3 regions of the Wenzhouxiangella sp. YN1 genome follow, and region 1 is predicted to be linked to each of the others. Evidence: riboswitches for the same ligand, from Rfam matches in the RefSeq annotation. Region 1 holds a riboswitch; each other region holds the start of a gene.
The links. A riboswitch is a leader RNA that binds a small molecule or an ion and turns the genes downstream of it on or off. The one in region 1 is predicted to bind cobalamin.
Positions count from the first base shown of each region.

Region 2: it holds a riboswitch for cobalamin, as region 1 does, so the genes downstream of both, ACEWQZ_RS02155 (TonB-dependent receptor domain-containing protein) here and ACEWQZ_RS02875 (hypothetical protein) in region 1, are expected to answer to the same signal.
Region 3: it holds a riboswitch for cobalamin, as region 1 does, so the genes downstream of both, ACEWQZ_RS13640 (ribonucleoside-diphosphate reductase subunit alpha) here and ACEWQZ_RS02875 (hypothetical protein) in region 1, are expected to answer to the same signal.

Region 1 is NZ_JBJNIO010000115.1:18,902-29,467, forward strand. It holds gene ACEWQZ_RS02860 (DUF421 domain-containing protein) at 1-498, opposite strand, end outside; gene ACEWQZ_RS02865 (hypothetical protein) at 662-892, opposite strand; gene arfB (alternative ribosome rescue aminoacyl-tRNA hydrolase ArfB) at 1,108-1,533, shown strand; cobalamin riboswitch at 1,588-1,796, shown strand; gene ACEWQZ_RS02875 (hypothetical protein) at 1,877-2,290, shown strand; gene metE (5-methyltetrahydropteroyltriglutamate--homocysteine S-methyltransferase) at 2,271-4,547, shown strand; gene ACEWQZ_RS02885 (amidohydrolase family protein) at 4,777-6,084, shown strand; gene ACEWQZ_RS02890 (amidohydrolase family protein) at 6,081-7,310, shown strand; gene ACEWQZ_RS02895 (threonine/serine exporter family protein) at 7,522-8,769, shown strand; gene ACEWQZ_RS02900 (EAL domain-containing protein) at 8,976-10,566, shown strand, end outside.
Region 2 is NZ_JBJNIO010000093.1:79,545-90,110, reverse strand. It holds gene ACEWQZ_RS02175 (acyl-CoA dehydrogenase family protein) at 1-998, shown strand, start outside; gene ACEWQZ_RS02170 (ABC transporter ATP-binding protein) at 1,027-1,845, shown strand; gene ACEWQZ_RS02165 (ABC transporter substrate-binding protein) at 1,879-3,072, shown strand; gene ACEWQZ_RS02160 (ABC transporter permease) at 3,065-3,874, shown strand; gene ACEWQZ_RS02155 (TonB-dependent receptor domain-containing protein) at 4,187-5,965, opposite strand; cobalamin riboswitch at 6,080-6,304, opposite strand; gene ACEWQZ_RS02150 (acyl-CoA dehydrogenase) at 6,375-8,858, opposite strand; gene ACEWQZ_RS02145 (alpha/beta fold hydrolase) at 8,860-9,738, opposite strand; gene ACEWQZ_RS02140 (TetR/AcrR family transcriptional regulator) at 9,901-10,452, shown strand.
Region 3 is NZ_JBJNIO010000157.1:152,965-163,530, reverse strand. It holds gene ACEWQZ_RS13645 (ribonucleotide-diphosphate reductase subunit beta) at 1-878, opposite strand, end outside; gene ACEWQZ_RS13640 (ribonucleoside-diphosphate reductase subunit alpha) at 965-3,550, opposite strand; cobalamin riboswitch at 3,751-3,994, opposite strand; gene ACEWQZ_RS13635 (DsrE family protein) at 4,389-4,829, shown strand; gene ACEWQZ_RS13630 (undecaprenyl-diphosphate phosphatase) at 4,982-5,782, opposite strand; gene ACEWQZ_RS13625 (DUF1499 domain-containing protein) at 5,901-6,626, shown strand; gene ACEWQZ_RS13620 (PH domain-containing protein) at 6,646-7,059, opposite strand; gene ACEWQZ_RS13615 (RtcB family protein) at 7,379-8,575, shown strand; gene ACEWQZ_RS13610 (YkgJ family cysteine cluster protein) at 8,589-9,035, shown strand; gene queG (tRNA epoxyqueuosine(34) reductase QueG) at 9,055-10,137, opposite strand; gene ACEWQZ_RS13600 (NAD(P)H-hydrate dehydratase) at 10,129-10,566, shown strand, end outside.

The sequences.
Region 1 (10,566 bases):
GGCCACTACGCTGATGTTGCCGCTGCGCTCCAGCCGCGCCAGCCTCACCTGCTCGAGGCTGTCGAGGCCGCCCTTCTCGCGCAGCGCACCCATCAGATCACGCTTGCTGATGTGGCTTGTGCGCATGGCCTTCCACTGGATCTCGCCGTCGACGACCAGCGTGCTGCCCGATCCCTTGACGATGCCTCCGAGCCATTCGATGTTGTAGGAAAGCAGGGCCAGCAGGTAGTGGAGCAAGACCAGCACGAGCCCGGCACCCAGGCTCTCGAAGAACGGACTGTTGCCGGTGATTGCCCGCGCGAGAATCGACCCGATGATGATGCCCATGATCACGTCGAAGGCGGTGAAATCGCCCATGAAGCGTTTCTTGCCGATACGAACAAAAGCGATGCCGACAGGATAGGCGACGATGGCGCGCGCCGCCATCTGCCAGACCGTCAGGTCATTGTCGTCCAGCCCCAGAACCGTAGTCAGCACGAACCCGATCTGTTCGAGCATGGCAGACCTCCTCTTTCGCGGCAGGAGCTGACAGTCTACTTCGAATCGCAGGCAGTCGACACCGACTGCTCAGCCTGTGCCGAGGCCGCTGGTGCCGACGAGCAGGAAGGCGGGAGGCCGCGCCCGACTGCCCCGAAATGACGGGCCGCCGGGCGACAAGGCGTCAGAGGTTGGCGAGCGCCCCGCCCATCAGACCGAACACGATGCTCAGAGCGATGAAGATCACCATCCACAGCAGCGCTGCCTTGGCCCAGTTGGCCTTGCTTGGCGGCGTGGAGCCGGAAAACGCCCACACCAGCAGCATGATCAGGTTGAGCAGCGGAATGAAGGTGATGAGCAGCGTCAGCATCCAGTTCCCGAGGCTGACCGGTGCGTTGTGTTGTTGATCTTGCATGAAATTCCTCCCGATGGTTGATTACTGCGGTTCTCAGGGCCTGGCCCTGAAACCACACTTACGAAACCGGGAGCTGGATCATGCCACTGCACCCGCTCCGATCAGCCAGGCGGCCGCTGCCCTTTGCTGCGGCCGCCGGCGCGCCTCGAGCACGCGCCGGCCGGCAGCGGCGGGCTTGCTTTATTGCGCCCCACGGCGTTCAATGGTGGCTACCGATGCCTGCCGTTTCCCGACGTTTCCTGCCGCCTGAAAACGAGCTGGATGAACAATTCATCCTGGCCGGTGGCCCGGGTGGGCAACATGTCAACCGCACCGAAACCGGAGTACAGCTGCGCTACGACGTGCTCAATTCAGGTTTTCTGGCGCAGCCGGTAAAGATTCGCCTGCTGGATCTGGCCGGAAGGCGCGCCGGTACCGACGGCGTGATCACGATCGAGGCGAAAACCCATCGCAGCCAGCACCGCAATCGCGAGGAAGCGCGTGAACGTCTGGCCGCGCTGATCGAGCGAGCTCATCAGCGGCCGAAAAAGCGCATCCCCACCCGGCCGAGCCGATCGGCAAAAAGGCGTTGGAAGAAGAAAAAGCAGCGGCGCAAGGAGATCAAGCGGGCGCGCAGAACACCGCGCCTGGACGATTACTGATCAACGGCTCGAGCAACCGTCCGCCGGCATTCATGCACAACGGCTTCGCATTTGCGTTAGGATGAAATCGATGGTTCCCGCAAGGGACTAACAGGGAATTCGGTCAGGCGGTGATCTCATGCCGTTGAATCCGAAGCTGCCCCCGCAACTGTAGGCGGTCAGGACACTTCCTGATGCCACTGGTCCGAGCAACCCCGCCGGGCCGGGAAGGCGAAGTGTTTGATGCCGCAAGCCAGGAGACCTGCCATCACCATGACATCCGGAAGAACCGGTCGGGGTGGACCGGTGGAGGTATCGACATGTTTGCTGCAACAGCACCCCGCTCGATTTCGGGGCGGTCCTGATGGCGCGCTACAAGCCAGCGGGAAACTCCCGAAATGACAGAACCGAAGCGCACGCCAGCCGTTCGCTTCACAACCATGCCGCCACGCGTTTCGATCCAGAATCGGACGACCCCGGTGGCCTGCTGCGTAAAGCACTGTATTCGGACGGTCGCGACGTCGATCCTGAAGATGTGATCCTGGCGTGGCTGTTCGTGTTGCCCCGGCGGCGCTCACGCGCAGACGCCGCACGGCAGGTTCTGACCGAGCTCCCCGCGCCCACCCCCTGCCCAACGGCCGCACAACAACGGCTGCTCGATCTTCTGGAGTCGATCTCGGCTTCTGTCCCGGCAGCGGCAAATGACGCCGCAGTCGCGAAGGAAGAAGCTTTTCCGAACGCCAACAAAGGAAGGAAAGATGACGATCCAGTCCGCTAATCTTGGTTTTCCACGCATCGGCGCGAAGCGACAGCTCAAGAAGGCAACCGAAAAGTACTGGCGCGGGGACATCGACCAGGCCGAACTGCTGCAGGTCGCCTCGGAGCTGCGCCGCAGCCATTGGAAGATGCAGCACGAGGCAGGAATCGACGTGATCCCCTGCAATGACTTCTCTCTCTACGACCAGGTGCTCGACATGGCGGCAACGGTCGGCGCCGTTCCGGAGCGTTTCGGGTCGGTCGGTTCGGAGGTCGATCTGGACACCTGTTTCGCCATGGCGCGTGGCAGACAGGACGCCACGGCCATGGAGATGACCAAATGGTTTGATACCAACTATCACTACATCGTGCCGGAATTCGAGGCTGGGCAGACCTTTGCGCTGTCTTCCAGCAAAGCGGTCGAGGAATTCGAAGAGGCGCAGGCCCTGGGCATCGACACCCGACCGGTGCTGATCGGCCCGGTCAGTTTCCTGAGCCTGGGCAAGGGTCGCGATGCAGCCTTCGACCCGCTGGAGCTGCTCGAATCGCTCTTGCCGGTCTACACACAACTGCTTGAGCAACTGGCCGCTGCCGGTGCCACCTGGGTGCAGCTCGACGAGCCCGTTCTCGGCCTTGATTCGACCGCTGCCCGGCGTTTGGCCATGCAGCGCGCCTACGAGGTGCTGGGAACATCCGACCCGAAGCTGCTGGTGGCAAGCTATTTTGCCGGCCCGGGCGACAACCTGGAGACCCTGGCGGGTCTGGATATCGACGGCGTACATCTCGACCTGGTGCGCGCACCGGAAACGCTGGACAGGCTTGCCGACAAGCTCCCGCAGGACTGGCTGGTTTCGCTGGGCGTGATTGACGGCCGCAACGTCTGGCGCGCCGATCTCGACCAGCGCCTGAAGATGCTCGAACAGGCGCAGCAGGTGCTGGGCAGCCGTTCCCTGCAGGTTGCGCCGTCGTGCTCGCTGCTGCACTGTCCCATCGACCTCGAGCTGGAAACCGGGCTGGACGGGGAACTGAAATCGTGGCTGGCCTTCTCCAGGCAGAAACTGGATGAGCTCGACGCCTTGAGCAAGGCGCTGGCCGGGCAAGGTGAGCAAGTCAGCGAGCGTTTCGAGGCCAGTCGTCGGGCGATTGCCTCGCGCCGCAAGTCAAGCGCGACCACCAACCAGGCCGTGCGTTCCCGAGTTTCGGCCATCAGCGATGACGACCTGCGGCGCAACAACCCCTATGCGACACGGCAGGCCATTCAGCGGCAACGGCTCGACCTGCCGAAATACCCCACGACTTCCATCGGGTCGTTTCCCCAGACCGCCGAGATCCGCAAGCTGCGGGCAGCGCATCGGCGCGGCGATCTCGACGCCGACTCCTACCGCCAGGCCCTGCGCAAGGAAATCGAGAAAACCATCCGCACACAAGAAGAACTGGGGCTGGACGTGCTGGTGCACGGAGAATTCGAGCGCAACGACATGGTCGAGTACTTTGGCGAAAAACTCGATGGCTTCGCCTTTTCCAGGCACGCATGGGTGCAGTCGTACGGCTCGCGCTACGTGAAGCCGCCGATCATCTTCGGTGACGTACAGCGACCCGAGCCGATGACGGTCGAATGGTCGACCCATGCGCAAAGCCTGACCGATCGCCCGGTCAAGGGCATGCTGACCGGCCCGGTCACCATCGTGGAATGGTCGTTCGTGCGCGACGATCAGCCGCGCAGCGAAACCTGCCGCCAGGTCGCGCTGGCGATTCGCGATGAGGTCAAGGACCTGGAGGCCGCCGGCATCGGCGTGATTCAGATCGACGAGCCGGCCCTGCGCGAGGGGCTGCCACTGCGCCGCCGCGACTGGCCCGACTACCTGTCCTGGGCCATCGACTGCTTTCGCCTGGCGTCAACGGTGGTCGATGATGCCACTCAGATCCATACCCACATGTGCTACTCCGAGTTCAACGACATCATGGACTCCATCGCCGCGCTGGATGCAGATGTCATCTCCATAGAAAGCTCGCGCTCGCGCATGGAGCTGCTCGACAGCTTTGTCGATTTTCGCTACCCCAATGAAATCGGCCCCGGCGTCTGGGATATTCACTCGCCGCGCGTCCCTTCAGCAGCCGAGATCACCGAGCTGCTGGACAAGGCGGCCCGCCGGATCGACCCCGATCGGCTGTGGGTCAACCCCGACTGCGGCCTCAAGACCCGCGACTGGGAAGAAACCCGGGCCTCGCTGGAAAACATGGTGGCCGCCTCCCGGCAGATGCGTCAGCAAGCCGCCTGACAGGGCCGCCAGGGCCAGCCTGCCCAGCCGGCCTGCCCGGCCCGATCGCACTGCGGTCGGGCTGGGCAGACCCGGCGCCCGTGGATGAACGTCAACCGGGCCGGCAACCAGCTCACAATTTGCCGTCGTTTCAGTCCATGCCGATCACACGCTGCAACATTTCCGGTTGCATTGCGCCTTTGCTCCTGACATGTTGTTGAGCTTGTCAGTCAATCCCAAGGAGAGCCTCTTGAGACAGCTTTCACACTGGCTGGCAGCAAGCCTGCTGCTGGTCGCAATCTCACCCGCTGCGCTGGCGGATACCCACGCCTTCGTGGGGGCCAGGGTCATTCCCGTCGACGGTGATCCGGTAGAAAACGGCGCGTTGATCGTGGTCGACGGCAAGATCAAGGCCGTCGGCAGTCGCGACCAAGTCGACATTCCTGCCGGCGCCGAAGTCACCGAACTCGACTCGGGCACGGTCATCATGCCCGGCATTGTCGACACCCACAGCCACATCGGCGAGGTTTCCGGCGCCGACAGCTCCGGCCCGATTCAGCCCGAGACCCGGGCAATGGATTCGGTCAACGTTCTCAGCTCAGGCCTCAAGCGGGCGCTGTCGGGCGGCATCACCAGCGTCAATATCATGCCCGGCTCGGGCTACCTGATCAGCGGGCAGACGGTCTACCTCAAGCTGCGCGACGGTCGCACCATCACCGACCTGGCTTACCGCTTCGACGACGGCGGCATTGCCGGCGGCATGAAAATGGCCAACGGCACCAACCCGATGCGCAAGCCGCCCTTCCCGGGCACGCGCGCCAAGTCTGCAGCGCTGGTGCGCGCAGCCTACATCGAGGCACAGGAATACGCCGACAAGAGAAAGAACGCCAAGGCGGGCGAAGCGCCGGCGCGTGATCTGGGGCTCGATGCCCTCAGCGAGATTCTCAGCGGCAAGCGCATGGTGCACTTTCACAGCCATCGTCACGACGACCTGATGACCGCGATCCGCCTGAAAGAGGAATTCGGCTTCCGCATGGTGCTGCACCACACCTCCGAGGCGTGGCGCGTGGCCGATGAGATCGCTGCTGCCGGCGTTCCGGCGTCGCTGATTCTGATCGACAGCCCCGGCGGCAAGCTCGAGGCAAAGAACATGCTGACCCGCTCGGCCCCGGCCATGGAGAAGGCCGGCGCCAAGATCGCCGTGCACACCGACGACTGGGTGACCGACTCGCGCTATTTCCTGCGCATGGCCGCCATGGGCATCCGCGCCGGCCTGTCACGCGAGACCGCACTGGAAGCACTCACGATCAACGGCGCGGAAATGCTCGACATCGCCGACCGCGCAGGTTCGCTCACGCCCGGCAAGGATGCCGACTTCGTGATCCTTTCCGGCGACCCGTTCAGTGTCTATACCCGCGTGCTCGAAACCTGGGTGGAGGGCAAGCGCCGCTTCAACCTGAACGACCCTGACGACCGCCTGGTTGCCGAAGGCGGCGTCAACGCGCTGTCGGACGACGACGGCAAGGGCCACATTCACGGTCACGGAGGCACGGAATGAACCAGATGATTCGCAACACGGCCATACTGGCACTGCTGGCGCTCGTCAGCCTGCCCGTTCTGGCGCAGGACATTGCCGTGCGCGCCGACAAGCTCTACACCGCGCCGGGCAAGATGATCGAAAACGGCGTCGTCGTCATCACCGACGGCAAGATCAGCGCCGTTGGCCCCGCCGGCTCGACGGCAATCCCCGACGGGCTCATGGTGCTGGAATCGGCCGTGGCCACGCCCGGCCTGATCGACGCGCGCGCCACCGTGGGCCTGTCAGGCTATCTCAATCAGCCCGACGACCAGGACCAGCTCGAACGCTCGGCGGCCATCCAGCCGGAGCTGCGCGCCATCGACGCCTACAACCCGCTGGAAAAGCTGGTTGAATGGCAGCGCGAGCACGGCGTGACCACCCTGCACACCGGCCACGGCCCGGGTGAGGTGGTCTCCGGGCAGATGCTGATTGCCAAAAGCGCCGGCCGCACCATTGATGACGCCGTCGTGCGACCGTACTCGGCCCTGGCAGCAACGCTGGGCGCAGGTGCGACACGCCACGAGCGCTCGTCGCCGGGCAACCGCTCCAAGGCGGTGGCCATGCTGCGCGAACAGTTCTATGCCGCGCAGGACTACCGCGACAAGCGCGAATCAGCCGACAAGGACAAGGCCCCGGCGCGTGACCTGGGTCTGGATGCCGTGGTCGATGTCCTCTCCGGCGAGGTGCCGCTGATCATCCAGGCCCATCGCCACAGCGACATCATGAATGCCCTCCGGCTGGCCGACGAATTCGGCTTCCGGCTGATCCTGTCCGGCGCCAGCGACGCGCATCTGCTGATCGACGAGATCAAGGCCGCCGACGTGCCGGTGATCATTCACCCCACCATGGCGCGAGCCCAGGCCGGCGGCGACACCCGCAACATGGCTTTCACCACCGCCGCACAGCTGATGGACGCGGGCATCGAGGTTGTCATGCAGTCGGGTTTCGAGGGTTATGTACCCAAGACCCGCGTGGTGCTGCTGGAAGCCGCCATGACCCTGCCCCACGGCGCTACCTTTGAGCAGGCGCTGGAGATGGTCACCATGGCGCCGGCACGCATTCTCAACCTGGCCGACCGCGTCGGTTCGCTGGAAGTGGGCAAGGACGGCGACGTTGCCCTGTTCGACGGCGATCCGTTCGAATTCACCACCCATGCCATTGGCACCGTTATCGAAGGCCAGCGAGTTAGCGAGACTCGACGCTAACCGATCACTATTACCCCGGCAGCAATCCGTTTGCTGCCGGGGTAACAATCAAGACAAACAGTCGTTTTTTCGCAGCAATCACGGTCAATACCGGCCCGACAGCCCCGCTTGGATGAGCGCGACTGTACACGGCGAAGTCTTCTGGGGAACCGACACTCGATTGTGCGACACTTCCGGGGGACCATCGCAGTGAGAAACCTCGGAAAAACCCGTGAACAAAGCCTTTGCTAACGTAGCCAGCAGTAAACCCTCCGACCTATCCAGCCGCCACGCTCGACTGGTGCTCAACCTCGGCCGCGCCCTGCTGAATGTGGGCTCGCCGGCCCATCGTCTGGAGTCGGCGATGAAGATCATGGCCGAGCGCCTGGGCCTGCAGGCAGAGTTCTTTTCCACGCCCACGGCACTGATCATTTCTCTCAAGGACGGCGACCGGCAGGAAACCTTTCTGGCCCGCTGTGAGCCGGGCTCGGCCAACCTTTCGAAACTGGCCGACCTGGCCGAAGTGATGGACGACCTCGACACTGGCCGTGCCAATCCGGAGCAGGCCGATGAGCGCGTTCACGCCATCGACACCGCACCACCACTCTACGGCGCCTGGCTGGAAGTGCTGGCATTTGTGCTGATCGCCGGTGGTGTCACGCCGCTGCTCGGCGGCGGCTGGCGTGAAACCGTGCTGGCTGCACCGCTGGGTGGCGTTGCTGGCTTGAGCATCTGGTGGATGCGCCAGCACGTTGAGCGCGCGCGCCTGATCATGCCCCTGGTGTCTGCCCTGATCACCTTCCTAGGCTCCCTGTGGTGCGGGTTCGACGGCCGCACGGCGCTGATGCCCGTAGTCCTCGCGGCGATGATCCCCCTGCTGCCCGGCATGGATCTGACCACCGCCGCGCGCGAACTTTCCACCGGCCACCTAGTTTCTGGATCCTCGCGTCTGTCGTTTGCGGTGACCATCTTTGCGCTGCTGGCGTTCGGTCTGGTACTCGGCGGCATGGCCGGCCAGGCCATCGTTGGCCCCGTCGCCTTGACTGAATCCTCATTCAGGCCGGCATGGATGATCTTCCCCGGCCTGATCTGCGCTGCCGGAGGGCTGATGATGCTTATTCAGGCCCACGCGCGCGACTGGATCTGGATTCTGCTGGTGTCCATCATCTCCTGGATTGGCGCCAGCCTGGGCGGATGGCTGGAAGCACCGATCATCGGCGCGTTTACTGGCGGCCTTGCCGTTGGCCTGGCAGGCAACCTTTATGTGAAATTTTCGGGCCGGCCCTCCTCGATTCTTCACATTCCGGGCCTGATTCTCCTGGTACCGGGCAGCATCGGCTTGCGCAGCCTGGCTACGCTACTGCAGGACGATGTGCTCGGCGGCCTGGAAACCAGCGTTCTGGCTGGCGTCACAGCCATTGCACTTACCACAGGGATGATCCTTGCCAGCGTACTGATGCCGCCACGCAACGTGCTCTGAGCGTGCTCCGAGCAATCAGTCCAACCGCCCTGGTCTGCTGTGCGTATGGCAAGCCGCGGCCGTTTTCCGTATGCTGAACATCAGAATCCACCTTGGCGCGGGAGGCCCCGGTGGGAAATGAGATAGCTGAAACGGGCGACCGGCCCGTAGACAGACAGGCTTCGGGCCGGCCATCGTGATCCTGCGCGATACGCGGAGAAGAGCGGATGAGCCGAGCACTGATCGTCGATGATCAAGAAGAAAATCGCTATCTGCTGCGGTCGCTGTTGCGGGCCCACGCCTTTGATGTAACTGAAGCCGGGAACGGCGCCGTGGCACTCGAGCTGGCGCGGCGAAAGCCACCCGATGTAGTCATCAGCGACCTGCGCATGCCGACCATGGACGGCTATACCTTGTTACGGGAGTGGAAAGCCGACCCAGGCCTGGCGACAATTCCCTTCCTGGTCTATACGGCAACCGGCACACAGACCGAGGACGAGCGCCTGGCGCGGGACCTCGGCGCCGACGCCTTCCTGATCAAACCGACCGAACCGCAAGTGTTCCTGAAGCGGCTCAAAGCTGTGCTGGAAAACTCCGATGGTCAGCCAACGCAACCGCGCCAGACAAAACCTTCAGGCGTGGCGGCAGAACGACGATACAGCCAGGCGCTGGTGCGCAAGCTCGAAGAACGCAGCGCTGAGCTCGTACAGCGGGTCCGGGAACTGCAGTCGGCAAAATCACAGATCCAGCGGCTCAAGCAGCTGTATTCCGCGCTGAGTGCGATAAACAAGCTGATCGTGCAAAACCATTCCCGTCAAGCACTACTCGAAGGCGCGTGCCACATCGTCGTCGAGCGCGGCGGACTCAATCTGGCCTGGGTCGGATTGCTTCAGAACGACAGCAAAACCATCCAGATGGCCGCCAGCGCCAGCAACGGCGATTATTCGAAATTGTTCGCGCAGACGACGCCTTTCGTGGTCGAGCAGCCTCTCGACAAGCCCGTCGAGATTGCTATTGGGGAAGGCCGCATCTTTATAAGCAACAACCTGTCAACCGAAAGCCGCCTGGCGGGAAACCATCAACTGTTCCGTGAGAATGGTCTTCAGTCAGCAGCCGCTTGTCCACTGCGAAGCAATGGTGAGACTGTCGGTGCGATCAGTCTGTTTTCCGGCGAGCCAGACTTTTTCGATTCAGCCCTGATCAGGCTGGTCGAAGAGGTTGCCGCCGACCTGTCATACGCACTCGATAGGTACCATTGGGGATCACTCTGGCAGGCAACCGAAGCCAGTTTGAAGTCGGCCGAAGAATTCAATCGCCTCAGTCGACGGGCCATCGAGGCCTCTCCCAACGGCGTGATGATCACCTCGGCGGGCCACTCGGGCACGCCGCTGGTGTATGTCAACAGCGCCTTCGAGCAGATCACCGGCTACACGCGCGAGGAGGTGATGGGCCGCGACCCCAACTTCCTCAAGGGTGAAGACACGAACCAGCGTGAGCTGTTCGAACTCCGCCAGGCGATTCGTCGCCACCAGGAGGGCAAAGCGCTGCTGCGCAACTACCGCAAGGACGGCACGCCCTTCTGGAATGAGCTCACGGTGGCTCCGGTCTTCGACAGCAAGGGCAGGGTCAGTCACTTTGTCGGCATCATCAACGACGTTACCGAGCGTAAGCAGTACCAGGAACAGCTCGAACGGCAGTACAGCCAGGATGCGCTCACCGGCCTGGCCAGCCGCAACCTGTTGCAGGACCGAGTCGAACAGGCGATGGCATCAGCCAGGCACAACCAACACCACATTGCCCTGCTGTTCATCGATCTCG
Region 2 (10,566 bases), on a different contig from region 1:
GGGAGTTTCTGCGCTCCCTGGGGGAGCGAGGAGGCTTTGGCTCCAACGCCGGTGAAGACCCCTCCGTAGACCTGGCCCGTCAGTTCCAGGCCATCGCATTGGTGGGCCGGTATTGCGGCGCCACGGCGTTTCTTGCCTGGTGCCAGAGCGCCTGCGCCTGGTACTTGCAGCATGCCCGGGTTGAAGCAACGCGCAGGCGCTATCTTGCCCGCGTTGCCTCCGGCAGGGATCTGTCGGGAACCGGTATGTCCAACACCATAAAGCATCTTGCTGGCATGGAACGTATGCATTTGAAGGCCGAGTCGACACCCAGCGGCTACACCGTGCGCGGAAGGCTGCCCTGGGTCTCCAATATCGACCGCAGCAATCTACTGATTGTAAGCGCAGAGGTCGACACGGGCGGTTACGCGATGTTCCTGGCCGCAGGCGACAGCAAATGTCTCGATCTTCGCCCCTGCCCGGATTTTTCGGGCATGCAGGGTACGGCAACCTGCAGCATTCAATTCCGGGAGCTGGGCATCGAAGCGGATCAGGTCATTGCCCATCCGGACCAGTTCGAGGGTTTCATGCAGCGCATCAAGCCCGGATTCATCATTGGTCAGTGCGGAATCGGGCTGGGTGTAGTGGCTGGCTGCCTGCAGCGGATACATGAAAGCAACGCCATCCACTCAGGGGTTAACCGGTTTCTGAGTGATCAGGAATCGGAAATCCGGGCTGACAGAAATGATCTCTATGATCAGGCCCTGAAACAGGCCGCCCTGGCCGGACAGGGCAATGCCCGGGTGCTGGATGCACTGAGATTGCGCGCGGCCGTCTCTGAGCTGACATTGCGGGCAGCCAACTCCGCTGTACTGCATGCCGGCGCTCGAGGGTATCTCATGCGCGATGCAGCGCAACGCCATCTGCGCGAGGCGGTATTTGTCGGCATCGTAACGCCGGCACTGAAACACCTGCGCAAAGAGATTCACGACATTGAAAATGCACGAGCCTGCGCGTGATTGCCGCCACGGCTTACGGAGTTCCATCATGGCTGTTGCCGCTGCCAATGTTCTCGAGGCCCGAGCCGTCTCACTGAGCTATCGCCACAAGCGCGAGGCCCAGCCCGTGCTGCGTGATTTATCGCTGCGACTGAAAGCCGGTGAAGTACTTGCCGTACTGGGCTCCAGCGGATCCGGAAAGTCATCATTGCTGCGGGTCCTGGCGGGCCTGCGCCGGCCGGATCATGGCCAGGTGATGATGGGCGAAAAAGAATTGAACGGCCCACACCCGCGCATCGGGTTGATGTTTCAGGATCCGTGCCTGCTGCCCTGGCTGAACCTGGAGGCCAATGTGGCATTTGGCCTGAATTTCAAGCGGCAGCAGCGAATCAGCAAGCAGGAAAAGCGTGAGCGGGTCCAGTCTGCCCTGGAAGAAGTCGGCCTTGAACATGCTGCGGCCGCTTACCCGGCGGCTCTGTCTGGCGGCATGGCCCAGCGTGGTGCCCTGGCGCGCTGCCTGGCCCGGCAGCCGGAGGTTCTGCTGCTGGACGAGCCTTTCAGTGCACTGGATGCAGTCACCCGCAGCCAAATGCAGCAGCTACTGCTGAGCGTCACCCAAAACCATGGCACAGCCGCCATTCTGGTAACGCACAACATTGATGAAGCACTGCATGTTGCCGATCGCGTAGTGCTTCTGGGAGGCCAGCCAGTGTGCGTTGCCGGCACATGGGATCTGAGTGGCCACAGCCGGGACGGCAGCAATCCCGTATTGGTCCGCAGCCGCCGCGAGATCGTCACCGCACTGGGCCGCGGGCGCTTCGATCAACAGCACGGCACTCGAGACCGCCTGCAGGCTGTCCCCGGATAACGCACATTTCATGAACATGCCGGATTCCGAACCATGACAGACACCATCTCGCATTCACGCCGGCGGATTCTCAAGCTGTCGGCCCTGTTTACAGCCGCGGGAGCGGCACCGTTGCTGAGCATGCTGAGCTCGGCTCTGGCGGCTGAGCCCTCAGCGCCTGTGCGCGTGGGTTATCTGCCGATTACCGATGCGGCCCCGTTGCTGATCACCCACCAGAATCAACTCTGGCAGGCGCAGGGGCTGAAAGTGGAGCAACCCCGCATGTTCCGCAGCTGGGCGCAGCTTGTGGAGGCCTTTCTGAGTGGTCGGGTAAACGTGGTGCATATGCTTTCTCCGATGAGCGTTTATGCCCGTTACGGCAGCAAATCCCCGTCAAGGGTTGTTGCCTGGAACCACGTGGATGGTTCCTCCCTGGCGGTGGCGGCAGATGGCAACTACAAAGAGATCAAGGATCTTGGTGGCACCACGATTGCGATTCCTTTCTGGTACTCCATCCACAACATCATTCTTCAGTATCTGTTCAAGAAAGAGGGGCTTGAGCCGATCGGCGAAGGCACTCCCGGTGACCAGCAGGTAAAACTTGTGGTGATGGCGCCTTCAGACATGTTGCCCGCCATGGCTACTGGCCGGGTGGCCGGCTATATTGTGGCTGAGCCGTTTGTCGCCCTGAGTCAAGTCCGAAACATCGGCCGGGTGCTGAGATTTACTGGGGACGTATGGAAAGAGCACGCCTGCTGCGTGGTCATGATGCACGAGCATGATCTTGAGGCCCGCAGCAAGTGGTCACAGAAAGTGGTCAACGGCATTGTCGAGGCTCAGGCCTGGGTTCGGGAAAACAGGAAGGAAAGCGCTCGCCTTCTGTCGCGTGCCGGCGCGCAGAGATATATGCCGCATACGGAGGAGGTTCTGGCCAAGGTGCTGGCGCCGTCACCAGAGGACAACGCGTTCCATGCATCCACCGGGGCCATTCGCCACGGGGAGTGGGACTCTCACCGCATTGACTTCCAGCCTTACCCCTATCCCAGCTATACAGAGCGCATGATTGAAATGCTCAAGGAAACCTACGTGGAAGGCAAGCGGGATTTCCTCACGAACTTGGCGCCCGAGTTCGCGGCACAAGACCTTGTCGACGATCGTTTCGTCAAGCATGCGATCGGCCGCGTCGGCGGCATGAAGGTGTTCGACCAGCCGGAGTCGTTTACCCGAACGGAAATCATTGATGCCTGACTCCGTAACAGCCAATGGGCCGGGACGTGATTCTGCGTTACCGGAGAACAGCCTGAATATTGGTTTGAGCCTGGCGGGCCTGTGTGTTCTGCTCGGGCTCTGGTCGATCGGTGTACGACTGCTCCAGCAAGATCTCCCTCTGGCTGCCATGCTGGCACCCGGTGATGCCCTTGGCAGTCTTTACAGCTTGCTGGCAAGAAATGAACTGACGACCGATATTTGCGCAAGCCTGCGCCGCGTTCTCTTGAGCCTGTTGGCCGCGCTGGCTATTGGAATGCCCATCGGCATTCTGATCGGGCTGTCAAGGGTTGCAGACAGAATGACCGGCAGTGCGTTCCAGTTTCTGCGGATGATTTCGCCGCTGTCGTGGATGCCGATTGCAGTGATGGTATTCGGGATCGGCGACGCGCCTGTGTACTTCCTGCTTACCGCTACTGCGGTATGGCCAATGATCATCAATACAGCGGCCGGTGTGCGCCAGCTCGACCCTCAGTGGCTGATGCTCACCCGCAGCCTGAGCGCCACGCGGTGGGAAGCTCTCGTACGGGTCGTGATGCCGGGTATACGGGGGCACGTACTGACCGGAGTGCGCGTGGCCATCGGCATGACCTGGATCCTGTTGATTCCCTGCGAAATGCTGGGGGTCAGCTCCGGCCTGGGTTACTTCATTCTGGACACCCGGGACCGCATGGCTTACTCGGAACTCATGGCAGTCATTGTTCTGATCGGCGCGCTCGGATTTCTTCTGGACGCCTCCGTACAGCAACTGCATCGCATGTGGACGCACGGTGACGAGGACTGAGCGCTTTGCTCAGCGTTGCCTGACCCGAGTTGTACTCGGCCATCCAAGCGAACCTTTTCCGCAGCGTTCCGGTGCGACAGGTCGTGGGGGTCAGCCGATCGACATGCTGAGCAAGCCTTTGAGCGGCATCATCCGCATCAGCGATGGCTGGTCATCGAACCCAATCGGTTGATCGTTCACCAGGATCGTAGCTCGCCTGGGGTTGTACGATGAGTCGGGTTCTTTTGATGGGGTCTTTAATCGAGGTGCGTGGCGCCTTGCAACCCGCCGAGCTGAGCTCGGCGGGTTCTGTCGTCGCCGGTAGCGAATATGCTAAGGCGTCTGCCAGCGAACGGCCACGAAGGCGGCGCGGCGGGCGGCGTTGTAGCCGGCGATCGGTTCGTACTTCTTGTCGGTCAGGTTCTCGATTCTGCCTTCCAGGCTCAGGCCCGCGCCCAGCGGCCAGCCGGCGCGCAGGTGGACGAGGGTGTGGCTGGGCAGTTCGACGCCGAAGTCCGGGCGCTTGCCGACGTGGACGACTTCGCCGCCGATCCAGCCGCCGTTGGTGAAGGTGCGATCGAGGGTCAGCGAACCCTTGAAGTCGGCGCGCCGGAGCAGGTCGGTGTGCTGAGAGCGGTTGACGGCATCCTGCCAGGTCAGGTTGGATTCTGCCCGCCACTGGCGGGTGGTCCAACGGTAGCCCAGCTCGGCGCCGCGGATGCGTGCCTTTTCGACGTTGACGGCCTCGAAGTCGACGCCGGTGAAGGCAATCAGGTCGTCGATTTCATTCTGGTACAGGCTCAGGCTCAGGCCGTGGCCACCCGGGCCGGACCAGTCCAGGCCGACTTCGCCGCTGAGCGAGGTTTCAGGGTCAAGGTCGGGGTTGCCCGCGTACTGGCCGGCAAATCCGGGCGAGTACAGCTGGCTGAAGGTCGGCGCGCGGAAGGCCCGGCCCAGGCTGGCCGAAAGCCGCAGGCTTTCGGTGAAGCGCCAGCCGCCGGCCAGGTTGCCGGTCAGCGCCGAGCCGAACTGGCTGTCGTGGTCGGCGCGCAGGGCGGCCTCCCATGAAAGCTGTCGGTCGCCGCCGTCCAGGCCGGTCCAGATGCCGACGTTGTCGCGGCTTTCGTCGAATGAGTCGTCGGTGTCGCCATCGACCTGCCAGGCATCGACGCCGAGCAGCCAGGTGCCGCTGCCGACGCCGCGTTCGGCCTGAAAGCCGGCCTGCACACGGCGGGTGACGGCGTCTGCGATGCTGAAGCCGTTATCGGTTTCCATGTTGTCGTGATAGAAGGCGGCCGAGCCTTCCCACGTCCACGGGCCGCGGGTGGCCTGTCGGTAGCTGCCGCTCAGGGCGTAGTTGAGGAAATCGGTTTCGCCCTGATCAAACTCGACGTCGCCGCTGGCGGCACGCGCTGACCAGTTGAGCTGGCCGTCACCGAGCGGGTGGTCGCCGCGGGCGCTGAAGCTCAGGTTTTCGAAACCGTCATTGTCGGGGTCATAGGAGGGGCCGGAGGGATTCTGGGCCGAGAAACCGTTGGTGCGACGAGCCGAAGCGTTGAAGCCGATGAATCCGTTGCCGACCTGCGCGGCCAGCTGTCGATCATCATAGCGACCGTAGGCGGCGCGTGCGCCGCCGCCATCGGGCAGGCGGGTGAAGATCTGAATGACGCCGCCGATGGCGTCCGAGCCCCAGCGCGCCGCGCGCGGCCCGCGCACGATTTCGATGCGCTCGATGATGGACGGATCGAGAATCTCCCAGGTGAAGCCGCCCGAACCCGCTGCGCTCACGCGCACGCCGTCGACGAGCACGAGCACGTGGTTGGAGTTGCTGCCGCGCATGAACAGGCTGGTTTGCCCCCCAGGGCCGCCGCTGCGGGCGACGTCGATGCCGGCCTGAAGCCGCAGCAGCTCCAGCAGATCCGGCGCCTGGACGCGCTCGATGTCGTCGCGAGTGATCACGGAAACAGCCGCCAGAGAGGCGTCGATCGACTGCTGCGTTCGCGTCGCCGTGACCTGGACGGTATCGCCATCAAAGGTTGAGTCGGCGGCAGAAAGGCCGCTCGAGATCAGCATGCCGGCGCTCGCCAGCACGCTCAAGGTGGTGCGTTGCATGTGTGCTCCTTGCGCTCACCCGCGCATCAAGCCGGGTGGGTGGCAGGGCAGCGCCACCGACAGCGAAGGAAAATGACTGTCGTCGACACCGGTCGCCCGCCGCAACCCGGAAGTTCAGACTGATGCAGCGAGCCCGGTCTCCTGACTTCCGGTGGCCGGCTGTGGCGGGCCCAGGCTGGATCCTTCCCCCATTCCTTTCGGCGGAGTGGATTTATCCAGCAACATCAACGCCTGTGCGTCAATGCCGGTTACAGTTGCGGGGGCAGTTCCGGACTTGCACCGGCTTCCCGAAAACTCACTGCGATTTGGCAAAAAGAAAGCCGGCGGCAGCGCCGACCGACCATCAGGATTATAACGCAGTGCCGGCACCGGTGTGGGGCCGGTAAACGGTGACGCGGACTGGCAGGCCTCAGCTGGCGTCGGTTTCGTGCTGGTCGCGGATGGCCTCGCACTTGTCGGTCAGGCCGGCCTGCAGTTCGGCCAGATCGAAGTCGTCGACGCTGATCACTTCGAGGACGCGCTTGCGCAGGTCGGTGAGCACTTCGATCTCCTTGTCGGCAAGCAGCTTCTTGTCGCGAGCCTGTTCGAGCTGCTGCTCGAAGGTGTAGCCCTCGATTTCGCCTGCCCGCAGCGCCTTGGAGAACTTGCGCTCGACCGGTTCGGCTGCGATCACATCCGGCAGCAGTGCTTCGAGCACGCCCAGCCAGTGGCCTTCACGATTGGTCTTGTAGATGCCGCGGGCCAGGCGGTCGCGCGTCTCGGATGGTGACAGCAGCAGCGCGGCGACCTTGTGCCCCAGGCGGTCGTTGGGCGGACGCTCGACACGGCCGAAGGGGAAGATGATCAGGCGCAGAAACGGGCGCGCCCAAGCCATGGGGTAGTTGTCGACCACGCCGTACATGGCCTGTTGAATCTTGAAGATGGCGTCGTGAAAGGCCCAGGCCAGGATCGGCTGATCGGCGGCCGGGCGGCCGTCGTGTTCGAAGCGACGCAGCATGGACGAGCAGATGTAGAGATGGCTCAGGGCGTCGCCCAGCCGTCCGGAGATTTTCTCCTTCATTTTCAGCTTGCCGCCGTAAGTGAGCATGGCGATATCCGCCAGGAAGGCAAAGGCGGCGCTGTAGCGGCTGAGCTTGCGGTAGTACTTGCGGGTGCGCCGGTCGCCGGGGACGACCGCAAAGCGGGCAAAGCTCAGGCCCAGCACGAACGCGCGCACGGCGTTCGAGATCGAATGGCCAACATGGCTGAACAGCAGTTTGTCGAATTCGATCAGGCGCTCGTCTTCGTCTTCGATCTCGAGCGCCTTGAGCTCCTTGAGCACGTAGGGATGGCAGCGGATGGCGCCCTGGCCGAAGATCATCAGCGAGCGCGTGAGGATGTTCGCGCCTTCGACCGTGATCCAGATCGGCGCGCCCTGCCAGGCGCGGCCCAGATAATTCTTCGGGCCCAGAATGATGCCCTTGCCGCCGTGGATGTCCATGGCATCCTTGACAATGTCGCGCCCGTATTCGGTGGCGTGGTATTTGGCAATGGCGCCGGGTACGGACGGGCGCTCGCCATCGTCGATGGCCGAGGCGGTCTGGCGCGACAGCGCGCTGATCGCATAGGTGTGGCCGGCAATGCGGGCCAGCGCCTCCTCGATACCTTCAAAGCGGCCGATGGGCAGGTTGAACTGCTTGCGGATGCGCGCGTAGGCGCCAGTGACCAGCGCCGCGGCCTTGGAGCCGCCGGAGGTTGATGACGGCAGCGAGATGGCGCGACCGACCGACAGCGACTCGATGACCATGCGCCAGCCGTTGCCGGCGTGCTCGACGCCGCCCAGCAGGTGGTCGAGCGGTATGAACACGTCCTTGCCGCGGATCGGGCCGTTGGGGAAGGGCACGTTGAGCGGCATGTGGCGCCGGCCGATGTCAACGCCCTCGGTGTCAGCCGGCAGGAGCGCCACGGAAATGCCGATGTCCTCGCGATCGCCAATCAGGCCGTCGGGATCGTACAAACGGAAGGCCAGGCCGACCACGGTTGCTACTGGGGCGAGCGTGATGTAGCGCTTTTCGAAGTTGAGCTTGATGCCGAGGACTTCCTCACCCTTGTAGTTACCCTTGCAGACCACCCCGTAGTCGGCAATCGAGGTGGCATCTGAACCGGCGACCGTGCTGGTCAGGCCGAAACAGGGAATTTCTTCGCCCGAGGCCAGGCGCGGGAGGTAGTGGTTTTTCTGCTCGTCGCTGCCGTAGTGCAGCAGCAGTTCGGCCGGGCCCAGGGAGTTGGGTACGGCCACGATCGAGCCGACCATCGGCGACACACCCGCCACTTTCTCGAGCACGGCGCGGTGGGCGGTGGCCGAGAAGCCCAGGCCGCCGAACTCCTTCGGAATGATCATGCCGAAGAAGCCGTGCTTGCGCATATGGTCCCAGGCCTGTTCGGATACGCCGGCGCGGTAGTGGGTGTTTTCCCATTCGTCGAGCATGTCGCACAGCTCCTGCACCGGCCCATCGACGAAAGCCTGTTCTTCGGTGCTCAGCTCATGCAGCGGCTTCTTGACAAAGCGGCTCCAGCGCGGATTGCCGGCGAACAATTCGCCTTCGAACCCGACCGTGCCGGCGTCCAGGGCGGCCTGCTCGGTTTCTGAAATCTGCGGGGTCATGGTGCCAAAGGCGTCCATCGCTGCTCGGGTGAGCAGCTCGCGCCGCCAGCCGCGGTTGACGAGCACGGCGGCCACGGGAATGAACAGCACCCAGAAGATGATCAGCGAGATCCAGCCGGGCTCGCCGGCAATGGTGAAGCCCAGGCCCACCAGGCCGGTGACGATGGCCCAGGTGTTGATCGAAGCACGAAAATAGGCGCAGGCCAGCCCCGCAACGAGCAGGGCTAGCAGGAAAAGAAACAGGGTCATATCAGCTTGCTCCCTGGGTGGCCTGCCGCTTGAGGAACGGCGTGACGGCGCCCATGAAATGGTCGTTGCGATCTCCGGCCAGCGTGTGTGAGGCTTCTTCCACGGTGGCCTGCTCGGCGTGCGGTGCCAGCTTGAGAAACTCTTCGATGTGTTCCTGGCCAATGATTTCGCTTTGGCCGCCGGCCACCAGCAGAGTGGGAATCTTGAGTCTGCGCGAAGCCGACTTGAGCCGTGACTGGAGGTTGCTGCTCTTCTCGGCCAGCGCCAGCATGGCCGGATCCCAGTGCCAGTACCAGCGTCCGTCGCGCCCCTGACGCAGGTTGCGCGTCAGCCCGTCGCTGGAACCGTTGCGCTTGCGGTGCGGCAGGAAGCCACCGACGGCCTCGATGGCGTCATCAAGGGTTTCGAAACCCCGGGGATTCTGGCGCATGAACGCCAGCATGGCCTCCACGCCGCTGTCATCCCAGCGCGGCGCGATGTCGACCAGCACCAGCGCGGCCAGATCCACCTTGGGTTTTTCCGAGTGGGCAAGCAGTGCCGTGAGGCCGCCCATCGAGGCGCCGATGACCGCTGGCCGGTTGGGCAGGGATGCGCACACCCGGCGGAAGTCTTCGATGAACTGCTCGAAATCGTACTCGCCACTGGGTGCGCGATCGCTCTCACCGTGACCGCGCGCGTCATAGCTGACCGCCTGCCAGCCGGCAGCGGCCAGCTGGCGTCCGGTACTTTCCCAAGCGTATTGTGTCTGGCCGAAGCCGTGCGCCATGAGCACACAGGGCGCACGGTCGTCGCCATAATAGCGCAGGCTCAGCCGGATGCCGTCATCGGTCCATATCTGGCGGCGGCGAATGTCGTCGTTGAGTTTACGCACAGCTTCCATACGGCAGAGTATGGGTTTACCCTGTTCATTAGTCAATGCAATGTCATATTGGTTCGGTCTGGCCGGCACACAAGAGCTTGCGGTCACTTCCGAACGCTGGAAGGGGTACCATCGCGGATCATCATGGTCAAATCAAGTACAGATCGCAGTACGGGCGACAAATTGCCCCTGACGCCGGCTGACTGGGAGCAGGCGGCATTGGCGCTGATTGCCGAAAAAGGGATGGCCGCACTGCGGGTCGAGCCCCTGGCGCGCCGTCTGGGCATTACCAAGGGAAGCTTCTACTGGCACTTTCCGGGCCGCGACGAGCTGTTGGTGCGGGCGGTCGAGCGCTGGGAGCGGCAGGATCGCCAGCACCTGAAGCTGTCGTTGAGTACCGCCAGTGCGCCGGCCGAACGGTTGGCCGATTTTGTCTGGCGCACCAGTCGGCAGACGCTCACCCACCGGGTGTATGCCGCCCTCTGCGCCAGCCCCGATCATCCCGCCATCGGGCCGGTGCTGCGGCGGGTAACGGAGCGCCGCATCAAGTATCTGGCCGCCGCCCTGGAAGAGCTGGGTCTGGGTGAATGCCCGGCCCGCCACCGCGCCCATCTGATGTATTCCTCTTACGTCGGTTATCTGCAGCTCCAGGCCCAGGGTCTGGTGCCCGACAAGGATGAGCCCGAGTTCGATAGTTATGTGCAGCATGTCATTGAGGCCTTGATCGAAGACTGATGGGTTTGCTGGTTGGCTGGTTCGACGTCTGATGTCGTTGCGGGGCGGCTTCGCCGCGCGAGGATGGTATTGGCGGATATGCTTGCTGAACCAGCTAACCAGCTAACCAGCCAA
Region 3 (10,566 bases), on a different contig from region 1:
ATGCCGGTCAACTCGCGGCCTTCCGAAAAAGCGTAGCGTGTCCACTCAGCCTCACTTCGAGTGACCTCCTCGATGATGGCCACGATGCGCTCGCGGCACTGTTCGAAAGCGGTGCGCCCGCGCTCGGTCCTGTAGAGCGCCCGCAGCACCTCCTTGCCATAGGTCACGTGCACCTCGAACTCATCCTGGGCGATCTTCTGTATTGCCTTGCCGATGGGCTGGAACAGACCGGTGCCTTCGCAGATGCCGAATGTAACGGCAAACGAAGCCATGAACTGAATACGCTCCATGCACAAAAGACCGACAATGAACAGGTAGACGGCATTGAAGGTTTCCTGGTTGTTCGGCCGGGCGCCGCGGGCGTAGTCGTAGCTGACCTGCCAGGCCTCATCGAAGACTTCGGTTACGACCTTGAGCCGCGCCATGGCCTCCTGAACCGCCAGGATGTCATCGAGAATCTCGTCGGGATCGTCGAAGCTGTTGCGCACGATCTCGGAATACGTGGCCGCATGCACGATTTCATTGCGGGTGATTTCCAGCCAGCCTGCCCAGGCCTCGCTGCTGGTACAAACCGGCCCGAGCACCCCGGCAATGGAGCGCGCGGCCACGCTGTCGGCTTCCCACTGCCAGGCCAGGGTCTTGACCATCATGTCCCAGGTGGTCTTGTCACAGGTCTTGAACTGCACGTTGCAGGGCGCGTAGTCAAACTCGTTTTCGTCCCAGTCCTGAGACTTGAGCGTCTTGTAAAGCTTCCACAGCTCCGGGTAGGACTTGTTGATGGTATCGAACAGCCCGGGCGCTTCGCCGAGAAGGATCTCCGGCTTTGCGTAGTCAGTCTTTTCGGTGTTGAAGATCTTGTCTGGCAACACGGTAGTCATCAATTAAACTCCTCGAACTTGATGTGACCTGATCGGCTTCGCCGAGCAGGAAAAAATACGAACAAACAACAAGCGCGGCACTGCCGTTACAGCGTGCAGCTGTCACAACCGTTTGTGTCTTCGGCATCGGTCATGCTGCCGGCGTTGGCAATGGACTTGTCGGAGGCCACGTTCGAGTTGTAGTAGTAGCGCGTCTTCAGGCCATACTTGAACATCGCCAGATAGTGCGAGAGCAATTCGCTGCTGCTGACCTTGCTGTCGTCGGCAATCCGCCGCCACAAGTCGGCCGAGATGGCCTGATCGGTAAACTTCTGAAACACGGCATAAGCCTTGATCATGTCGATCTCGGCAATATCCCAGGCCGATTGATAAGCCACCTGCGGGTCGTCGCTGTCCGGTGCCGCCCAGCGCACCGTCACGCTGCCGTCGGTCTTGCCGAGTACCACATCACGCACCGGGTAGATCGAGTTGGGCTGGCCCAGCGCTTTGGAAGACGATTCACCCGGCATGAAAGCCACCAGGCAGGAGTGACCAATGCCGCCGTTGGCGACCACCTCGGCGCGCAGGGCTTCCCAGTCGTAGCGGTATTCGAAATCACCCAGCTCATCGACATTGCGATTGTAGGTATCGATCGGCAGCCAGCCGTCGGGCCATTTCGTCTTGTGTATCCAGCGCGGCTTGCCGCGCTCCCGAGCCAGGCGAAGCGAAGCACGAATGGCGTGGTACATGTGTCGCTCGGCGATGTGGTGCAGCTCCTCGCGGCCGCGACGAGTGTCGAATTGCAGTCTCCTGCGCGCCATGTGCGCCGCCACGCCCATCAAACCCACACCGGCGTTCATCCGCGCGCGGGCGGTCACGCCGACATGAGGCAAAACGTAGTCGGCATGATCGATACAGTAGTCGATCATCTTGAGCGTCAGATACATCGCCTCCTGATAGGCCTCGTCATCGCCGTCGGGCAAGTTGTCCAGCGCAATGGCGCCCAGCGAACACAGAGCCACCTCGGGCTCCGGGTAGCTTTCAAGCACGCCAGCCACCTTGATGCCGGCACATTCGGCACGACTGCCACGGCGCTTGCCCGCCAGCTGATCCCCGGCCTCGAGCTCTCCGGCAAACACCCTGCGTCCACAAGACAGCCTCAGTTCCTGATTGAAGTTGAAATAATGCGCGCCGCCGTGCTCGTCGGCCACGGTGATACGCCCGACCTCTTCACTGCTGTAGAGGTCGCGCATGTCCTGATAAGGGCGGTTGGGCTCACAGATCTCCAGACACAGGTTGCTTGAATGAATCGGCTCCTTGAACGGCGTATGGCGATTGATCTCGTCGATGTTGGCCAGATACGCCACGCCGGTTTCAAGCGCCTCGTTGAGCGCGGTCAGAACCAGATCACGCGGGCTGAACCATTGTTTTTCGAATGACTCATCCCGCTCCAGACGGGCATACTCGCGGGCAAAGCCCTTGGCATCTCCGCTGAAGAACAGCTCGGTCAGCGTGGGTGCATTGTGCACGTTGAAGGAAAACGCGCGCTCATTGCGCGCCGCCCGGGCGGCAAACAGGCGGTTGGTGACCAGCGCATAATGCAGATCGCGATTCTTGCGGTCTTCGGTGCTGCGCGGATTGCGCAAATGAGCAATCACCTCGGCCTCGGGATCGAAGCCCGAATAATAGGTCGTGCAGGCGCCGCCGCGACCGGCCTGCATATTGGCGCGAATGGCCTTGCCCATCGCGGCAAAGTACGGCAGCTTGCCCATGTGCTCAATGGCCCCGCCACGCACCGGGTCGCCCTTGCTGCGGGTAATGATGTGGCTGCCGATCCCGGCCGAAGCCGCCGTCATGCGATAGGCAATGTGGTCGCCGATGGCAAGCGACTGTTCGGTATCACCGCTGACATAAAGGCAGCATGACGCGAAACCGCGCAGACGCGTTCCAAGGTTGACATAGTTGGGCGTGGGCGCGGAGATCAGCTTGCGGTAAAAGGCGCGGTAATAGCGCTCGACCAGCGCCATGCGCTCTTCGGCAGGCGCATGCTCGGCCAGAGCCATGGCCATGCGCATGTACACAAACTGCTGGGTTTCATATTCCTGACCGGTAATACGGTTTTGCAAACTGTATTTGCGGCGCAGGTAGTGCAGCGAAAAGTGCGGTGTCTCATAGTCGCGCTTGTGATCGATCCATGTATTGGCCAGCGCGTACTCTTCCCCATCATAGGCCAGCGGCTTCATGATGCCATCCTCGACCATGCGTTCGTGCAGCGCGGCCAGAGTCGGGATACGTGAGCCATGAATGGTCTTGTGCAGATGCGATGCATACAAGCGCCCGGCCATCAGGTACCACGACCAGGTGTCGTGATCGAGACAGCTGCGGATGAGCTTTTCCTGCAGCTCGGCGCTGGGCGCGGTTTCCGGCATGGCGCTGACGGCGTCAATGACCGCAGCCGACCAGTCGACTTGCCGGCCGATATTGGCCGCTGCCCACTGCCCCCAACCGTTGACCTTGCCGGGAATATAGGGCTCGACGCGACCATCACGCTTGATGATGTTTTTCAGCCCGCTGTGATGATGCTCGCCCGTCTTGCCATCATGCGTATGCGCTTTATCGCTGGCGCAGGAGGCACGGGTGGAAGAAGAGCGCTCAGCCGTCTCCGGCTGCGCTGAGAGTTCGGAATAATCCATGATTTGACTCCGTTTGCGGCGCGCAGGAACGTTCAGTTCACTGACGCTGCGGCACATTCTCCTGCTCCCTCGCGCAGGACCTGTGGGCAACACCGCTTTCGGAGAACGTCGCTTCGGGGCAGGCCGCAACCCGGCGCCATGGAGTCCCCGCGCAACACGCCTCCCCGCGGAAGCGGTTACCCGCGCCGGGCGAGCTTGCAATTGCACCCGACGTGCCGGCAGGTCTTCGGACTTGCGAACGCGGTGCCCTGATCATGCTGATCGATGGAGCCACCTACTCTGCAGCGCTTCCCGGACAATCTGCGGCCCAGTGCTGATGCTGCATTTCGTTTTCGCTTACCGCTGCGGGGCAGTTCCGGACTTGCACCGGATTCCCTATTAAACCCTCGGGCGGTGGTGAACCTTTCCGCACCGCCGTCGAGTACCAGCATGGCACAAGATAATGGGGAACAGACGCACTGTCAACACAACATGTTGCGCATCAGGGAATTCGATCGTTTGCCCGAAAAACAGCCGATGATCACCCTGAAGGGGCTTGCCGAGAAGGCATGAGCCAGCGCTGTCAGCGATAGATGACCGATCCATTGGATACCCAGTCGACAACGCTGCATCATGATAATCTAATATTCCTGCATTACCCGTGCCCCTCAAGCGCGACGGCAGGCAAGCCCTTATTTGCAGCGCACGTGCACGCGGCCCGCACGGTCGTCCCCCACTCAAGGAGACCTCACCATGTCCAATGAAAGGGGAAACAGCCAGTAGCGGCTACGGCTGCACCGACTGGTGTTTTTTCACCAGGGCGCTCTGAACCACCCTCAACCCCAAGGAGAACAACGCGATGATGAACATGCTCAAGACAGTAGTGGCGGCAGCCATGGTTTTCGCCGCCTCGATCGGCGCCCACGCAGCCGATTCACAGAAGGTCGATGAAGTGCTGGTCATCGTGACCAGCGAATCCCTGCAAACCCAGGGCATGGCGATGGTGCTGTCCAGCACGATGGCTCAGCAAGGCGCCAAGGTGAACATCCTGCTGTGTGACACCGCCGGTGATCTGGCGCTGCAGCAATATGACGCGCCCGCGCTCCGGCCAAACAACGTCACCCCGGGCCAGATGATGCGCGGGCTGCTGCAGCAAGGGGCCACTGCCAACGTCTGTGCGCTGTATCTGCCCAACAGCGACTACAGCAAGGAAGACCTGATCGACGGTGTGGGCGTGGCCACGCCACCGGACATGGCCGCGCAGATGCTGGACCCGGGCATCCGCGTTTTCAGCTTCTGAGCCATCCCGGCCAGACACTCGCGTGGCGGCGCTTTCAACGCCGAAGCCGGTGGTCATCAACCCGGCAGGAATGTCATTCCCATTCCTGCCGGGTTGATTTCTGCGCAGAGGCGCGCCCGCGCCCGGCGCCAGCCCAGCACAGTCGTAATCGGTTACAGCAACACCAGCCCGAGCAGCACCAGCCCGAGCACAACGCGGTAGGCAACAAACGGCTGCATGCCGATGCGGCGAATGAACGCCAGGAAATAGTGGATGCAGAGGAAGGTGCTCACCGCCGAGACGACAAAACCGAGCAGCAGCAGCGCCCACGGTGCAGAAAGCTCGGCGACCGACAGATCGCGCAGCCCCAGCACGGTGGCGCCGGTGATCACCGGGATCGACAGCAGGAAGGAAAAGCGGGCCGCGGCTTCGCGCGTCAGGCCCAGAAACAACGCCGCGGTGATGGTGATACCCGAGCGCGAGGTTCCGGGAATCAGCGCCAGCACCTGGGCAAACCCGATGATGAGCACGCCCTTCAAACCCAGCTGATGCTCATCGTGCTCACGCCGCCCGCGCAGATCGGCCCAGCCCAGCACCAGGCCGAAGACGACCAGCGATGCGGCCATGATCCAGATCGCGCGCAACTCTTCTTCGGCCAGATCCTTGAGCAAGAAGCCGAAGACCACGGCCGGCAGGGTACCGATGATGAGCCACCAGGCCAGGCGGGAATCACGATCACCACCGCCCCCGGCCAGCGACCCGAACCAGGAGCGCGCCATGGCCACGAGTTCTCGCCGGAAGTACACCACCACGGCGAGCAGCGACCCGGCATGCAGGATGATGTCGAAGTCCAGGCCCTGATAAGCACCGCCGGTGACCCAGGAATACAGCACCAGATGCGCCTGGCTGGACACCGGCAGGAACTCGGTGAGCCCCTGAACAAGGGCGAGAATGACGGCCTCGAGCCAGTTCATTTGTTGATTCTCCAGTTGTGGCGCTGGCGCCTGCAAGCCATTGATCATGCACGTCGGGTTGACGGTGCGCTGCTATAGTAACGGACGGTTCAGGCCCATGTTGTTGCCGGAGGTAAACATGCGAACGTTGCGCGCCGTCGTTGTCATTCTGGCCTTGCTGGCCCTGCTGACCCTGCTCATCGCCGGGCCGGGCACGCGCCTGGGGCTGTGGGATTTCCGCCTTGGCTTTACCCTGATGCGCTGGGCCGTGTACGGCGGCGTGGCCGCCGCGGCGCTGGCGATCGCGCTGCTGCTGATTCCGACCACGCGCCGCGGCGGAGCGGCGGGTCTGGTCGCCGCGCTGGTCGTTGGCCTGGCCACCGCCGGCATCCCCTGGAGTCTGGCGCAAAGCGCGGGCTCGGTGCCGAAGATTCACGACATCACCACCGACACCGCCGACCCGCCCGAGTTCGTCGCCATTGCGCCGCTGCGAGCCGATGCACCCAACCCGCCCGAGTACGCCGGCGAACAGACGGCGCGCAAGCAGCGCGAGGCCTATCCCGACATTCAGACGCTCAAGATCGACGCCTGGCCGGCCATCGCCTTCGAGCACGCCCTGGCGGTTGCCCGGGCGCAGGGCTGGGAAATCGTCGCGGCCGACGAGGCCCAGGGCCGCATCGAAGCGACCGCCACGACCTTCTGGTTCGGCTTCAAGGACGACGTGGTCATTCGCATCCGCGGCGCGGACGGCGGCAGCGCCGTCGACGTGCGCTCGAAGTCGCGCGTGGGCCTGAGCGATACCGGCACCAACGCCGCGCGCATCCGCGACTACTTCGACGAGCTGCTCGCGCACCTGCAGTCCTGAGCCTTCAAGCAGCGCGTGATCAACGCGCCTGGCGGCGAAGGCTCTCGAGCTCGCGCACGAATGCGTCGCGATCGCGCGGCGAGATCAGCACGACCTGATCCTTGCCGTAGTCGATCCGCAGCCTTTTCAGCGACAGCGCCGGGCTGGCCACCGGATTGTTGGTGGATTTGATGGCGCGAATGTCGGCCAGCGCGATCGTCCACTTGAACGGGCCGCTGCGAATCAGCAGCCGCTCGGGTTCCATGGTGTAACGGGTGCCGAGCAGCACCCAGAGCGTCAGCGCCAGAGCAGCGACCACGATCAGGCTCTGCAGCCGGACCATCGGCCCCCCGCTCATCAGCGTCATGCCGGCGATATAGGCCAGGACCGCCACGCCGCCGGCCAGCGCCGCCAGCAGCCAGGCATCGATTTTCGACTTGTAGACTCTTCGCATCGGCAGCTGACCTGCAGGCTCTTGACGGTAAACGCCTGAATCATAACCGATCCGATTACCACCCCACTGCCCAGGCAATCGCCGCCGCCGGGCGCCGGAAAACGCGGCGCCGACTGGCCCGGTCGGGGGCGTTCATGCTAGTGTATATATGTACAACAAAGTGACTCGCGCCGGCTTTGCGGCCGTTGTGCATATTTCCGATAACTGCGTGATTGCCGCCGCGGCCCCGGCCCCGACGGTCGCTTGCCTGCGCCCGCAAGACCGGCGTGACCCGCACAGGCATCACCCAAGGATCGGCATCAGAAGGAAGGTTGCATTCATGACTGTTCAGACTCAGCCAACGACGGGGCCCTGGCCCATTCGCAGCTGGGCAAAGGATCTCGACCCGGCTGCCCGGCAGCAGCTCGAGAACGCGGCGCAGCTGCCGATCATTCATCGCCACGTTGCCGCCATGGCCGATGCCCATCTGGGCATGGGCTCGACCGTGGGCTCGGTGCTGGCCACCCGCGAAGCCATCATTCCCGCCGCCGTCGGAGTGGACATCGGCTGCGGCATGATGGCGCTGCAGCTGTCCTTGCGGGCCGAAGACCTTGACGAGCGCATGCTCAAGCGCGTGTTCGGCCAGATCTCGCGCGACGTGCCGGTGGGCTTTGCCCAGCACGAGAGCGAGCGCGCGCGGGTGAACGCGGCCAAACGCTTCAAGCCCGGTCTCGAGCGCGTGCTGGCCAAGCACCCCGACGTGATGAAGCGCATGGGCAAACGCTCGAGCTGGGTCCAGCAGATGGGCACGCTCGGCGGCGGTAACCACTTCATCGAAGTGTGCCTGGACGAATCCGGACAGGTCTGGGTGATGCTGCACTCGGGCAGCCGTGGCATCGGCAACGCCATCGGCACCTACTTCATCGAAAAGGCGCGCGAGGACATGATGCGCCTCAACACTCAGCTGCCCGACCGCAACCTGGCCTACCTGCGCGAAGGCACCGAGCACTTCGACGACTACGTCGAAGCCGTCGAGTGGGCGCAGAGCTATGCCCGCCAGAACCGCGAAGAGATGATGCAACTGGTGCTCGAAGGCCTGCGTCGTCATCTGCCGCCGTTCACCATCACCAAGAACGCCGTCAACTGCCACCATAACTACGTGACCCGCGAGCAGCATTTCGGCGACCAGGTGTGGGTGACCCGCAAGGGCGCGATTCGCGCCGGCCGCGGCGAGCTGGGCATCGTGCCCGGCAGCATGGGCACGCGCAGCTACATCGTGCGCGGCCTGGGCAATCCCGACAGCTTCGAATCCAGCGCCCACGGCGCCGGACGGCGCATGAGCCGCACCCAGGCCAGAAAACGCTACACCGCCGACGATCTGAGAAAGCAGACCGAAGGCGTGATCAGCCGCAAGGACAAGGGCGTTGTCGACGAGATTCCGGCGGCCTACAAGGACATCGACGAGGTCATGGAAAACCAGAAGGACCTGACCGAAGTCGTCCACGTCCTGCGCCAGATCGTCAACGTCAAGGGCTGATGGGTTCTGAAACATGCGAGAAAGATTCTGGGAGCACTTCTCCCTGGGTGAGCTCAACCGGAAAGAATGGGAAGCCCTGTGCGACGGCTGCGGCCAGTGCTGCCTGATGCGCGAGAAGGGCAACACCGAAGTCACCGTCTACGGCGTGGCCTGCCCGCTGCTGGACATGGACACGGTGCGCTGCAGCGACTATGAAAACCGGCAGGAGAAGATGCCGCACTGCCATCAGCTCAGCGCCTCCAACGTGCCCCGCTACCACTGGCTGCCCGATACCTGCGCCTATCGCCGCCTGCATTTCGGACAGCCGCTGCCGGCGTGGCACCCGCTGCTGACCGGCAGTCGTGAGCGCATGCGCAAGAAGGGCATCAAGGTCAACCGCTACAGCCTGCCGGCCAGTGCGGTACCGCGGCGACACATGCGCCGGCACGTGATTGCGCGCATCCCGATCCGGGTCGAGTAATCGCCAGGTCCGCGGCGCCCTACCCGGCCTGATGCCGGGCCAGCGCCCACTGCACGTGCTCGCGCACGATCTCCGAAGGATGGGTCAGGCGCGCGCGCAGGGCTTCGACAACCTCGGGCGTGGTCGGTGCGTTGCCCAGGGCCACGGCCAGATTGCGCAGCCAGCCCTCGTGGCCGGTGCGGCGAATGGCGTTGCCCTCGGTGCGCGCAAGAAAAGTAGCCTCGTCCCAGCCGAACAGCTCGACGAGATCGCCGGCATCCAGGTCCTTGCGCGGCGTGAAGTCATCTTCTTCACTGAACTGCGCGTAGCGGTTCCAGGGGCACACCATCTGGCAGTCGTCGCAGCCGAACACGCGGTTGCCCATCAACGGCCGCAGCTCTTCGGGAATCGAGCCCTTGAGCTCGATGGTCAGATAGGAAATGCAGCGACGCGCGTCGAGCTGATACGGCGCCGTGATCGCCTGGGTGGGGCACACGTCGATGCAACGCCGGCAGCTGCCGCAGTGCTGGCTGACCGGCTCGTCCGGCGGCAGCTCCAGGTCGGTAAAGATTTCGCCCAGAAAGAACCAGGAGCCCGCATGACGGCTCAGGACGAGAGTGTGCTTGCCGATCCAGCCCAGCCCGGCCTTTTCCGCCAGCGGCTTTTCCATTATCGGCGCCGAGTCGGTGAACACGCGATGACCGAACGGACCGATCTCGGCCTCGATGCGCTCGGCCAGCTTCTTGAGCCGCTTGCGGATGAGCTTGTGGTAGTCGCGGCCCAGCGCATAGCGCGACACCACCGCGCGCTCGGGCTCGTCGAGCAGCTCGGCGACCGGACGCGCTGTCTCGGGCAGATAGTCCATGCGGGTGACGATGACCGAACGCGTGCCGGGGTGCAGCAGCGCCGGGCGGCTTCGCTTGCGCCCGTGGGCGGCCATCCAGGCCATCTCGCCGTGGCGCCCTTCCGCCAACCAGGCATCCAGGCCCTCTTCGTAACCCGACAGATCAGTGTCGGTCACGCCGACCGCCGAGAAGCCCAGCTCGCGACCCCACTGGCGAATGCGCTCGACCAGCGCGGCAGGGTCCCCGCCGCTTTGCCTATAATCGCGATCATGACTCATGGGCAACATTATCCCACCGTGCCGCTCTACCGTGGCGCCACGGTCGGCGAACTCGACCGCCTGGCCATCGCCGAGCACGGCATCGATGGTTACGAGCTGATGCGCCGGGCCGGACGACGCGCCTTCGAGATCCTGTGCGCCCGCTGGCCCGAAGCCCGGGCGCTGACCATCTGCTGCGGCGGCGGCAACAACGGCGGCGACGGCTACGTCATGGCCCGACTGGCGCGCGAGGCCGGACTGTCGGTTCAGCTGATCGCCATGAAACCAGCCGATGAGCTTGCCGGCAGCGCCGCAAAGGCCGCACGCGACTGGCTGGCCCTCGAGGGCGGCATCGCAGCCCCCGGAGAGCGCCTGCGCGGCGACGTCATCGTCGACGCCCTGCTGGGAACCGGCCTGGACCGGCCGGTACGCGATGACTACGCCCGGCTG